3 regions of the Janthinobacterium kumbetense genome follow, and region 2 is predicted to be linked to each of the others. Evidence: predicted binding sites of a transcription regulator. Region 2 holds the regulator's gene; each other region holds the start of a gene.
What was found. The regulator FNR, encoded in region 2, switches genes on or off when oxygen is low (the NO sensors DNR and NnrR bind a similar motif). The targets are predictions, from matches to a motif close to TTGATNNNNATCAA.
Positions count from the first base shown of each region.

Region 1: a site for FNR is predicted at 1,686-1,699, ahead of paaA (1,2-phenylacetyl-CoA epoxidase subunit PaaA). Genes of this name have one in related genera too.
Region 3: a site for FNR is predicted at 2,571-2,584, ahead of cqsA (alpha-hydroxyketone-type quorum-sensing autoinducer synthase). Genes of this name have one in related genera too.

Region 1 is NZ_JAMQGR010000004.1:208,097-212,247, reverse strand. Features, by position in the region: gene paaC (1,2-phenylacetyl-CoA epoxidase subunit PaaC) at 1-283, opposite strand, end outside; gene paaB (1,2-phenylacetyl-CoA epoxidase subunit PaaB) at 298-582, opposite strand; gene paaA (1,2-phenylacetyl-CoA epoxidase subunit PaaA) at 609-1,601, opposite strand; gene paaX (phenylacetic acid degradation operon negative regulatory protein PaaX) at 1,869-2,798, shown strand; gene NCG91_RS14590 (hypothetical protein) at 2,905-3,159, opposite strand; gene NCG91_RS14585 (M14 family metallopeptidase) at 3,301-4,151, shown strand, end outside.
Region 2 is NZ_JAMQGR010000002.1:720,586-724,736, reverse strand. Features, by position in the region: gene ccoG (cytochrome c oxidase accessory protein CcoG) at 1-980, shown strand, start outside; gene NCG91_RS10665 (FixH family protein) at 1,083-1,607, shown strand; gene fnr (fumarate/nitrate reduction transcriptional regulator Fnr) at 1,611-2,369, opposite strand; gene NCG91_RS10655 (response regulator) at 2,619-4,151, shown strand, end outside.
Region 3 is NZ_JAMQGR010000006.1:261,792-265,942, forward strand. Features, by position in the region: gene NCG91_RS18240 (ABC transporter permease) at 1-183, shown strand, start outside; gene NCG91_RS18245 (response regulator) at 187-1,194, opposite strand; gene NCG91_RS18250 (sensor histidine kinase) at 1,198-2,496, opposite strand; gene cqsA (alpha-hydroxyketone-type quorum-sensing autoinducer synthase) at 2,649-3,896, shown strand; gene NCG91_RS18260 (MarR family winged helix-turn-helix transcriptional regulator) at 3,902-4,151, opposite strand, start outside.

The sequences.
Region 1 (4,151 bases), on a different contig from region 2:
TGGTGTCGGCGTAATTACCGTTCGGCTGCTCGACCAGCAGGCAATTCTTGAAATCGTGGGCGTCGCGCAAAAAGGCGATGTCGTCCTCGTCGCGGCCCGCATTTTCCAGTTCGGCCGCATAGCTGAACCACAAACGCGTCTGGCCCAGCAAGTCCAGCGCCACGTTGGTCAGCGCCATGTCCTCTTCCAGCGCAGGGCCCTTGCCGCACAGCTGCGACAGCTGCTGGCTGAGGATCAGGGCGTTGTCGCCCAGGCGCAGGAGGTAATTGACCTTGTCATCCATTGCAGGCGCTCCCATCACAGATTCTTGACTTCTTCCGGCATCGGGAAGAAGGTGGGATGGCGGTACACCTTGCTGTTCGACGGTTCGAACAGGGCGCCCTTGTCGCCGGGGCTGCTGGCGACGATATCGGCCGCGCGCACCACCCAGATGCTCACGCCTTCATTGCGGCGCGTGTAGACGTCGCGCGCATGGTTGACCGCCATGGTGGCGTCGGAAGCGTGCAGGCTGCCCACATGCTTGTGCGCCAGGCCGTGCTGGCTGCGGATGAAAACTTCCCACAAAGGCCATTCTTTGCTCATGTTGCTATCCCCTTTTATAGATGTTTTCAGGCTGCCGCTTTTTCGTTAGCGGCTTGCTTGTCGGCGTAGGCGACCAAGGCATCGCGGAACCATTCGCCGTCTTCATACGCTTTCACGCGCGTTTGCAGGCGTTCGCGGTTGCACGGGCCATTGCCCTTCAAGACATTGTTGAACTCGGACCAGTCGATCTCGCCGAATTCATAGTGGCCCGTTTCCGCATTGAATTTCAGGTCGGGATCGGGCACGGTCAAGCCCAGGTATTCGATTTGCGGCACGGTTTGATCGACCATGCGCTGGCGCAATTCATCGTTCGAGAACAGCTTGATGCGCCATTGCGCCGACTGGGCGCTGTTGACGGAGGCGGCGTCGGACGGGCCGAACATCATCAGGGACGGCCACCACCAGCGGTTCAGCGCATCCTGCGCCATGGCTTTCTGCGCCGGCGTGCCCTTGCACAGCGACATCATGATGTCGTAGCCCTGGCGTGCATGGAACGATTCTTCCTTGCAGACGCGGATCATGGCGCGCGCATACGGGCCGTACGAGCAGCGGCACAGGGGAATCTGGTTGATGATGGCGGAGCCGTCGACCAGCCAGCCGATGGCGCCCATGTCGGCCCACGACAGGGTGGGATAGTTAAAGATGCTGGAGTACTTGGCTTTGCCCGAATGCAAGGCGGCCAGCAAGTCGTCGCGCGACACGCCCAGGGTTTCCGCGGCGCTATACAGGTACAGGCCGTGGCCTGCTTCGTCCTGTATCTTCGCCAGCAGGATGGACTTGCGTTTCAGGGTGGGCGCGCGCGTGACCCAGTTGCCTTCAGGCAATTGGCCGACGATTTCCGAGTGCGCGTGCTGCGAAATCTGGCGGATCAGGGTCTTGCGGTAAGCATCCGGCATCCAGTCCTTGGCCTCGATCTTGATGCCTTCGTCGATGCGCGCCTGGAAAGCGCGCTCTTCTTGACCCATGTCGTCGAGGGAACGAACGTTCTTGAGGCCGGTTTCAACCATTTGTGCGTACATGATCTGTCTCCCATGTCTTTGATTTTGCGCAGCAACGCGGTGCGATGAACAGATAATACGATACAAAAAACGATTTGCATACACTTGATATGAATCATTTTAAAAATTCGTATCTTGTGCAGCTTTTTTGTGCGTATGATATTGCTTATGAGAAAACACTGCGGAGCGCCACCAGCGCTTCCGGCAAATTATTGCCGCGCTACCCGCGCAGCCAAGTAAACTGCTGCTTTTATTGAACCGACCGCAACACGGCCAGACCGGAACCACATGAAGAACACCCGCTGCACGGCATGGATAGCCGATTTCCTGGAACGCGACCCACCGCGCTCGAAGTCTCTGGTGATGACCATCTTTGGCGACGCCATCGTGCCGCGCGGTGGCGCCATCTGGCTGGGCAGCCTGATCGAACTGCTGGCGCCGTTTGGCGTGAATGACCGTTTATTGCGCACCAGCGTGTTCCGCCTGGCGCAGGAAGGCTGGCTCAGCTCGCAGCGCGACGGCCGCCGCAGCGCCTATACGATACGCCCGGAGGCGCTGGCCCGCTTCGAGCGCGCCTATCGCCGCATCTATGCGCCGCTGGTCGTGCACTGGGATGGCAGCTGGACCCTGGTGATCGGGCCGGCCGGCAGCATCGGCGCCGCCGAGCGGGGGGCGCTGCGCAAGGAATTATTGTGGGCGGGCTATGGCTTGATCTCTCCCGGCATCTTTGGCCATCCGGCCAGCAATACGGAGGCGCTGGAAGATATCCTTGTGCGCAATGAGGTGCAGGGTAAGCTGTATGTCTGCCACACCACGGAATTGCCGGGCGTCAGCACGCGCCCCCTGCGCGACATGGTGGGCGACTGCTGGGATTTATCGGAAGTAATGGCCGGCTACCAGAAATTCATCGCCAGTTTCCAGCCCCTGCTGACCTTGCTGCAAGAAGCGCCCGTGTTCGATGCAGAGCAAGCGTTCGTCATCCGCTCGCTGCTGACGCACGCCTATCGCCGCGTGCAATTGCACGACCCGCAACTGCCCGTCGAACTTTTGCCCGAACCGTGGCCCGGCACGCAGGCGTATGCGCTGGCGCGCGACCTGTACCGCATCACGTACGCGGCGGCCGAGGAACATATCCTGGCCACCTTGCGGCGCGAAGATGCGCAGGCGCCCGATGTGGAGCCGTGGTTCTACGAACGTTTCGGCGGCCTGAACACCTGACAACACGTCCATGACGATGTTGCAGGGTCTGGGCGTCCATTAGCACTGTCTGCGGCCCTGGCCCTGGCCATTTTTCAGGCATTCAGGAATACGTCAGTGCCTGCGCTCACTGTTTTGCCACCACCTGTTTCGCCCCTGCCAATAAATCCTGCCCCAGCTTTTCCAGCGCATTGGCTTGCACCAGCATGGTGTCGAGGATGGCGACGTTGAAGGTGAATTCGGCCGGCGTCGTATAGCCGGGGAAACGTATGATGCGCAGCAATTCCTGCAAGGTCGTGCCCTTGCCCAGGTGCGCCAGGGCGTCGCTGAGGGCGCTGATTTTCTTTTCCAGTTCGCGTATATGTTTGCCGTTGTCATCCATGATGGCCTCCCCGTGTCGGAGCTATCACGTTAGCAAAGCGCGTCCGTCATCGTTTGCGCCAGCACAAAGTCCACCGCAAAACAGGTATCATCGCGCCATTGCACACGATGCAAAACCCATACGTTTTTATCAGGAACACTCATGACCATTAAAATCAGCCAGCAATTCGACGCCGGCGCGATCGAGGTGCTGCGCGCCGACGATGCCCAATCCATCGAGCTGAACATCCGCAAGGATTCCCACGCCGACATCACGCAGTGGTTTTACTTCCGCCTGCAAGGCGCGCAAGGCGAGGCCTGCACGATCCGCTTCATGAACGCAGGCAAGTCGGCCTACCCGGACGGCTGGAAAGATTACCAGGCCGTGGCCAGTTACGACCGCGAAACGTGGTTCCGCGTACCGACCAGCTTTGACGGCACGGTGATGACCATCGAACACACGCCGGAAGAGGAAAGCGTGTACTACGCCTATTTCGAACCGTACCCATGGGACCGCCACCTGGCCCTGATCGACAGCGCGCAAGCGTCGCCGCTGGTGCGCTTGATCGACCTGGGCAGCACCGTCGAAGGCCGCGACATGAATCTGCTGGTGGTCGGTGACGCCGATGCCGAAAAGAAAGTCTGGGTCATCGCGCGCCAGCATCCCGGTGAAACGATGGCCGAATGGTTTGTCGAAGGCATGCTGGAAGCCTTGCTGGACCAGGCCAATCCATTTGCCCGCCAGTGCCTGCAAGACGCCGTCTTCTACGTGGTGCCGAACATGAACCCGGACGGTTCCGTGCATGGCAACCTGCGCACCAACGCAGCCGGCGCCAACCTGAACCGCGAATGGATGACGCCGACGATGGAGCGCAGCCCGGAAGTATTCCTGGTGAAACAGAAAATGCATGAAATCGGCTGCGACCTGTTCCTCGACGTGCATGGCGACGAAGGCTTGCCTTACGTCTTCGTGGCCGGCAGCGATGCGCTGGAAAATTTCACGCCAGCACAGAA
Region 2 (4,151 bases):
CCTCCGTGCGCAAGGCGTTCAAGAAGACGGCTAAGCACCTGGTATGGGGCGCCATCGCCCTGTGGACGGGCTTTACCTTTGTCGGCTACTTCACGCCGATCAAGGAACTGGCGCAGTCGGTGACCACGCTGAACTTCGGTCCCTGGGAATGGTTCTGGGTCTTGTTCTACAGTCTGGCAACCTACGGCAACGCGGGCTGGCTGCGCGAGCAGGTGTGCAAATACATGTGCCCCTACGCGCGCTTCCAGAGCGCCATGTTCGACCAGGACACCCTGATCATCACCTACGATGCCAAGCGCGGTGAACCACGTGGCGCCATGAGCAAGAAGGCCGGCAACAACGACAAGCTGGGCGATTGCATCGACTGTACCCTGTGCGTGCAGGTGTGTCCGACCGGCATCGATATCCGTAACGGCCTGCAGTATGAATGCATCGGTTGCGCCGCTTGCGTCGATGCCTGCAACAGCGTGATGGACAAGGTCGACCGGCCACGGGGACTGGTACGCTACAGTACCGACCATGCGATGGAAAACAACTTCAATTCGAAGCAGATACGCCAGCGCGCCATGCGCCCGCGCGTCTTGATCTACACTTCCATCCTGGCCCTGATCATCATCGCCGTGTGTACTTCGCTGGCCCTGCGCACGCCCCTAAAAATGGACGTGATCCGCGACCGCGGTTCCATGGGACGCGAAGTGGAAGACGGCATGATCGAAAACGTCTACCGCCTGCAGATCATGAACACGTCGGAGCAAAGCCAGCATTTCAAAATCAGCGCTTCCGGCTTGCCGGGCCTGACCTTGCTGACGCGCGAAGAAGTGACCTTGCAGCCGACGGAAACGCTGGGTTGGCCGATCCGCCTGCGCGTGCCGCACGGCGTGGGAGAGAAGGGCTCGAACAAGATTGCGATCGAATTGCAATCGCTGGACGACCCATCGCTGCATGTGCGTGAAAGCGCGGTATTCATCGTGCCACGTTAACAAGGAAAGGCGGACGGGGACCGGGTGCCCTCGCCGCCGCCACGAAGTTGCAGGAAGGCCGGTCCCCGCACGGGGATTGGCCGTTTACACAGGAGAAATACCATGTCCGACAGTCTGAAACTGCAAGCACCCGTTGCACCGTGGTACAAGCATCGCTGGCCATGGCTGCTGATGATCGGCCCCGGCCTGTCCGTGGTCGTCGGCAGCTTCATGGGCTATATCGCGTTTACGCAGCCCGATGCGCTGGTGGTGGGCGATTATTACAAGCAGGGCAAGGCGATCAACCAGGATTTGAAGCGCGACACGATCGCCAGCGACCTGGCGATGGATACGCGCCTGTCGTATGACGTGGCGCAAGCACGCCTGACCGGTTCCGTGCACAGCTTCGGCAAGGCCTATCAGGCGCCTTTGCAGCTGCACCTGGCGCATGCGACCCTGCCGGAAAAGGATATCAAGGTGCTGGTGCAGCCCGACGCAGCCGGCAATTTTTCCGTGGCGCTGCCGATGCTCGAGCGCAGCCGCTGGCAAGTGCTGGTGGAAAACGACAAACGCGAGTGGCGCCTGTCCGGCATCTGGACCTGGCCCCTGCAGCGCAGCATCGCGCTGCATGCGGACGAGGAACTGTAAGTCTTACTTGCAGACGTCCGTGCCGGCCGTAATGGCTTTTAACTTGGCCGGCTGCAGGATTTCAATTTCCCGGTTCGAGACGCGCAGCCAGCCTTCCTTCTTGAACTTCGACAGCAGGCGGCTGACGCTCTCGATGGTCAGGCCCAGGTAGTTGCCGATTTCCTCGCGCGACATGCGCAGCTGGAAATTGCTGCCCGAATAGCCGCGCGCTTCATAGCGCGACGCCAGGTTGACGATGAAGGCGGCAAAGCGCTGCGTCGCCTGCATATTGCCCAGCAACAGCATGACGCTTTGCTCGCGCGTGATTTCCTGGCTCATCATGCGGTGGAAATGGCGCAGCAGGGTCGGCATATTGCCCAGCAATTGTTCCAGGCTGGAAAACGGGATTTCACACACTTCGCTGTCTTCCAGCGCCACCGCATTACAGTGGTGGCGGTCGGCGCTGATGGCGTCCATGCCCAGCAGTTCGCCCGCCATCTGGAAGCCCGTCACCTGCTCTTCGCCGCCCGGATTGATCTGGTACGTCTTGAAATGCCCCAGGCGGATCGCATACAGGTTCTGGAACGAGTCGCCGATGCGGAACAGCGAGGCGCCGCGCACAATCTTGCGGCGGCGGCCGATGATCTGATCCAGCCTGTCCATGTCGCCCACATCGAGGCCCATCGGCAGGCACAATTGATGCATGCTGCAGGTCGAGCATCGCGCACGCAACGCCTCCACGTTCACGGTGGGCAAGGTTGGAGTGAGTAGCGCTTCAGTCATGTCGGTACCTTTTAGAAAATGCAACAACAAGTTTACTGCATACAGCCGCATACAGGGTTGCCGTATGCCAATTTCACCGTAAATTCGGCGAATAAACGACGTCCAGCCTTTAATTATATGGCAACATCGTCAAAAGCCCGTACGGGGCGGGCAATTTGCGCGGCGGCGCTTGCCAAGCTGGGGCATTGATAGGAAAATTCCTGACAGCATTATCTGCCGCCTGTGCCGCCCGGTACTGAAAAGGAAATCATGAAGCCTCTCGGCATTAAAGCAAAAGTCGCGCTGGCCACCAGCCTGACCTCGATCGCCATGATCGCGCTGGTCACCATGATCCAGGTGCAGCACATGCGCGACGACTTCACCCGAGTACTGCTGAGCCAGCAATCGTCCCTGATCACCCGCACCGCCGCCGAACTCGACGACAAGCTGGGCATGCTGCTGCAGATCGTCACCCTGACGGCCCGACAGCAGCCGCCGGAATTGATCGCCCGGCCCGCCCAATTGCGCGAATACTATTCGCGCCGCTCGATGCTGGTGCTGTTCGATGACGTGCTGGTGCTCGACGCGCATGGCGCCGTCGTGGCCGACATGCCGGAAGTGGCGGGGCGCGCCGGCATCAACGTCGCCGAGCGCGAGTATTTCCAGACCGTCCTGCGCACGCGCCAGCCCATGATCACCGAACCGATGCTGGGCAAGTCGAGCGGCATGCCCATCGTGCAGATGGTGGCGCCCGTGCTGGCCGCCGATGGCCAGGTGGCCGGCGTGGTGATCGGCGTGCTGCGCCTGTACAAGGACAACCTGCTGGGCCGCCTGCGCTCGGAAAAGATCGGCAAGAACGGCTATTACTTCATCCTCACGCGCGGCGCCGTGCCGCGCTACGTGCTGCACCCCGATACCAGCCGCTTGCTGCAACCGCGCAAGCCGAACGCCAACCTGACGACGACCCAGCTGCTGAAGGAAGATGGCGAAGGCAGCATGGTCAGCACCAACAGCCGCGGCATCACGGCCGTCAACAGCTTCAAGCGCCTGAAATCCGTGAACTGGCTGCTGGCCGCCTCGCTCCCCGTCGAGGATGCCTTCGAACCGTTCGATGGCGTGCTGTACCGATTGGTGCTGTGGAGCATCCTCGCCTCGCTGCTGGCCGCCTTTGTGCTGGGCTGGGTCACCGTGCGCCTGCTGTCGCCGCTGGTGCGCCTGCGCGACACCCTGCAAGCCCTGCGCACCAGCGGCAGCCGCTTCACGCCCGTGCCGGTGCAGCAGCGCGACGAGATCGGCGAACTGACGGAAGCGTTCAACGGCCTGATGAGCGAACGCGACCGCCTGCAGCAGGAGCTCGAATCGCGCGCGGCGGAGCTGGAACAGGAACGCGACCGGGCCGAGGCGGCCAACCGCGCGAAGAGCGATTTCGTGGCCAACATGAGCCATGAAATCCGCACGCCCCTCAATGCCGTGCTGGGCATGGTGTATTTGCTGGGCAATACCAGGCTCGACACGGAACAACGCAAGTATCTGACCATGGTCAGAGTAGCGGGCCAGTCGCTGCTGGGCATCCTCAACGACGTGCTCGACTATTCGAAGATCGAGGCGCGGCGCATGGAATTGTCGCCCGTCGAATTCGACCTCGATGAAGTCATGAATACCCTGGCCACGACGATGACGATGAATGCGGGCGAAAAGGAGCTGGAACTGGCCATCGCCGTCGAGCCCGACGTGCCGCGGCGCCTCGTGGGCGACGCCCAGCGCCTGCAGCAAATCCTCGTCAACCTGGCCGGCAACGCCATC
Region 3 (4,151 bases), on a different contig from region 2:
TCGGGCGCGGCGGCCATGGGCTGGGCGCTGGCCACGTACCAGTTCAAGTTCGCCTGGAGCTTCGCGCCCGGCGTGTGGGCCTTTGGCTTGCTGGCCGGCGCCCTGTGCGCGATCGCCGGCGGCTGGCTGGGCTTGCGCAATGTGCTGAAACATCCGCCGCTGCAAACCTTGCGGGAAAGCTAAGGACTAGGCGCCCACGCTGTCGTCCGCCTGCGCGCGTAAAAATTGCGCGTAGGACATGACCGGCTGTCCCAGCTGGTGCGGCGGCACGTCGAACAGGGCCCAGAAATAGGTTTCGCGTCCCAGGCAGATGGTGGGCGCGGCGCAGTAGCGGAACCAGTTTTCGCCGATGTGCGCCGCATACATGCCGTCGCTGTCGGCATCGGAAAAGTACGGGATCACGCGCATTTCCAGCAAGGCCAGCAGCAGGGACTCGGGCGCGTCGCTGTCGCGCGCCATTTCGTACTGCGTGTGCAGGCTGCGTTCCGTCTCGATGATCATCAGGCGGGCCTGGCCGTCGCGCGTGAAAAACAGGATGCCGCAGGGATTCGGGAAAATATAGAACTCGACAAAGCCATGGCGCCGGCACAGCTCCTGCACGACGGCGGCCATGGCTTCGTCTTGCAGGAAACTATAGTCGTGCAGCAATAGCAAGTCGCGCACCGTGTCCGACTGCTGCAGGAAGAATTCGCGTTGCAGGGAAACGATTTCCTGTTCCAGTATATCGAGCGCATCGTCGTCGCTCTTCTTGACGTAGCGGTCGATCAAGCCCCGGTTGAAGGCCGTCACGGCCACTTTTTCATCGGCCGCGCCCGTAAATAAAATCTTCTTGCACGGCAAGTCACGCACGGCCTGGCAGAATTCCAAGCCATTCATCTGCGGCATCGAATAATCGACCACCAGCACGGAAGGCACGGCAAAGCGCTGCGCCTGGCCGCTGATGCGCCAGATGCGTTCGAGGTCGAGCGCCACGTTGCGCTGGTCGCGCGGCAGGTTCTGTGTGTCGAAATTGACGTGCAGCGGCGTCTCGCCCGGCTGCGTGCTGTGGCGCAGCCAGTGCAGCGCGCTGCTGGTGTCATGAAAGGTCAGGCGCGCCAGCGCGGGATCGAGCTGGAACGCCAGGCTTTTCAGGAAGGAATCGCTGTCATCGATCAATACGGTCAGGGTCGGATGGGAGTAGACGGGCAGTTGCATGCATCACCTTGCGGGGGAAGAGGGTTGTAAGCGGGCAGGCAGGGGCTGGGGAAATTCCAGGATGAAAATCGCATATGCATGCTCGCGCGACACGCAGCGGATGCGCGCCTGCCAGGCCGTGATGATCTGCCGGCACAGGGCCAGGCCGATGCCGCTGCCGTTATGCACGGGATACGAATAAAAACGCTCGAAGATCAGCGGCAGGCGGTTTTTCGCGATGCCGCAGCCCGTGTCGATGAACAGCAGCCTGGGCACGGGGCGGGCGCCGTCGATGATGATGCGCACGCGGCCCTTGCCGGCCCGCTGGATGGCTTTCAGCGCGTTCCTCAGCAGGTTCAGCAGGATCACCACGCACAGTTCGTCCTGGCCGGCGAACTGGAAGTCGGCGCGCACGTCCACCTTGACGCGGCTGCGCTGGCTGTTGCCGGTGAATGGGTAGCGCTTCAGCACGGAATTCACCATCGCCAGCATCGACAGCGCCTGGCTGGGCTGCAGGTTGCGGTTCACGGCGCTGGCGCTCATCAGGAACAAATCGATCATGTGCTGCATGTGGCGCACTTCGAACTGGATGCGCGACAGGGCTTCCTGCAGCGGCGGCAAGTCGTGCGTCTGGCCGGCCAGTTGCGGCAGCAGCCGGCGCATGCCCCGCACATTGGCTTCCACGCTCGTCAGCGGCGTGCGCAGCTCGTGCGCCACGGAACCGAGCCCGGCGGACAGGCCGGCCAGCCGTTCCAGTTCCAGCACCTTGCTGCCCACTTTCACCACGGACAGCGCGGCTATGGTGAACCAGTGCACGGGCAGTTGCTGCAGCACTTCACGCTGCAGCAGGAAGTCGCCTTCTCCCTGCAGGATGACGGCCAGGCAGGCGGTGCTGGTGCCGATCAGGTAGGCGCGGCAAGCCAGCTTCGTTTCGAAATGAAACAGCACGACCAGGCCGATCAGCAGCGATTCGCTCCAGATGGACGACGCGTGGTTCATCAGAAACATGAAGGTAAAGAAGAAAGGCAGGATGTAGCTGAGCGCGAACAGCAGGTAGCGCGACAGCCAGCGGGCCGAGAAGTGGCGCGCAAACAGGCCGACCGCGCAGATGCCCACGCCCGTCAGGCGCAAGGTCAGGTTTTCATAGGCTTGCGGAAAAAAGTAATTCCACAGCAGGTAGTACAGCGGCATCGCCACCGTGCCCACGGCGGCCAGCATGGCAACCCTGCCGGCCAGGTTTTCATGGGGCATGCGTTCATGCAGCAGCGAATGGAGCAGGCGCCTGCGCCAGTGTGTCCATCGTCCGTGCAATTGCTGCGTCATGACTCTGCCTTGATTCTCTTCAGAACATTATCATCGCGTAAATTTTCCTGGTTGAACGGTTATCTCATCGGACATTGATATACGTCAATGGATGGGTTCGCGAGACGGTCAAGGCTTTAAGCCGCAGCAAACCTTTCCCCAGGAGAAAACTCATGACCATCGCTACCAGCTTGCACGCCCCATCCTTCGTCCGCGCCGAACACTGCTTGCCAGACTACATCGTGCGGCGCATGGATGCGCACCACGTCACGCGCATCGAAAAACTGCTGGGCGGCCAGCATCCCCATGCCTGGCAACCGACACCCGCCCATGCTATTTTCCTGGCCGGCAATGACTACCTGTCCATCGCCGCCGAGCCGGCGCTGGTGGCGGCCCAGGTGGCGTCCCTGCAGGCGCATGCGGGCGGCATGCTGATGTCGGCCGTGTACTTGCAGGAAGGCAGCGAACAACACCGGCTGGAAAGCCGGCTGGCCCGCTTCATGGGCAGCGAGGACGGCATCCTGGCGCAGTCCGGCATGGCGGCCAACGTCGGGCTGATCCAGTGCATCGCCAGCCCCGGCATTCCCGTCTACCTCGACATGCAGGCCCACGCCTCGCTGTGGGAAGGCGTGCTGTCGGCGCAGGCCCAGGCCGTGCCCTTCCTGCACAACGACATGACGCACTTGCGGCGGCAAGTGGAAAAGCATGGCCGCGGCGTGATCGTCGTCGACGCTCTGTACAGCACCAACGGCAGCCTGGCGCCGCTGCTGGAATTGCTCGACATCGCCGAGCGCAGCGACTGCGTGGTGGTGGTCGACGAGTCGCACTCGCTGGGCACGCATGGCCCGCAGGGTGCGGGCCTGGTGGAGGCGTGGGGACTGGGCCACCGCGTGCATTTCCGCACGGCGTCGCTGGCCAAGGCTTTCGCGGGACGCGCCGGTTTCATCAGCTGTTCCAGCCGCTTCAAGGGCTATTTTTTGTCCGAATCACGCCCCGCCATCTTCAGTTCCTGTTTGCTGGCGCATGAGCTGGCGTGGCTGGGCGCGGCGCTCGACTTCATCATGGCCGCCGATGGGCGGCGCGCCACCCTGCAACGCCATACGCTGCAGGTGCGCGAAGGCTTGCGCGAACTGGGCTACAACGTCAGCGATGGCACGGAGCAGATCGTGGCGCTGGAGGCGGGCGGCGAACCGGCCACCCTGGTCCTGCGCCAGGCGCTGGAGCGGCAAGGCATTTACGGCGCCATGTTTTGCGCCCCGGCAACGGCGAAGAACCGCGCCCTCGTGCGCCTGACCCTGAACGCGGGGCTCGACGGGGCGGCCATCGAGCGGGTGTTGGCGGGCTGCGCCGCCATCCGCGCCGAAGCGGGCGTGGAACATTGGCCGTCGACGCGGCGCCTGCGCAGGCTGGCGCTCGTGTAGGGGCTTCAGCCGGCCAGCCGGCCCAGGAGGGCGGAAAGCGCTCCCAGCTGTTCTGCCGGCGCATCCTGCAGCAATTCGCGCCCCACGGCCTGCGCGGTGGCGCTCGCATGTCCCAGCAATTCCTGGCCGGCGGCAGTCAGCACGGCATAGCCGACGCGGGCGTCGCGCGCATCGGCCTGGCGCGCCACGAGGCCGATCTTTTCCAGCGGCATCAGGGAGCGCGTGACGCCGGAGGCCGTCAACGCCAGGCGCTCG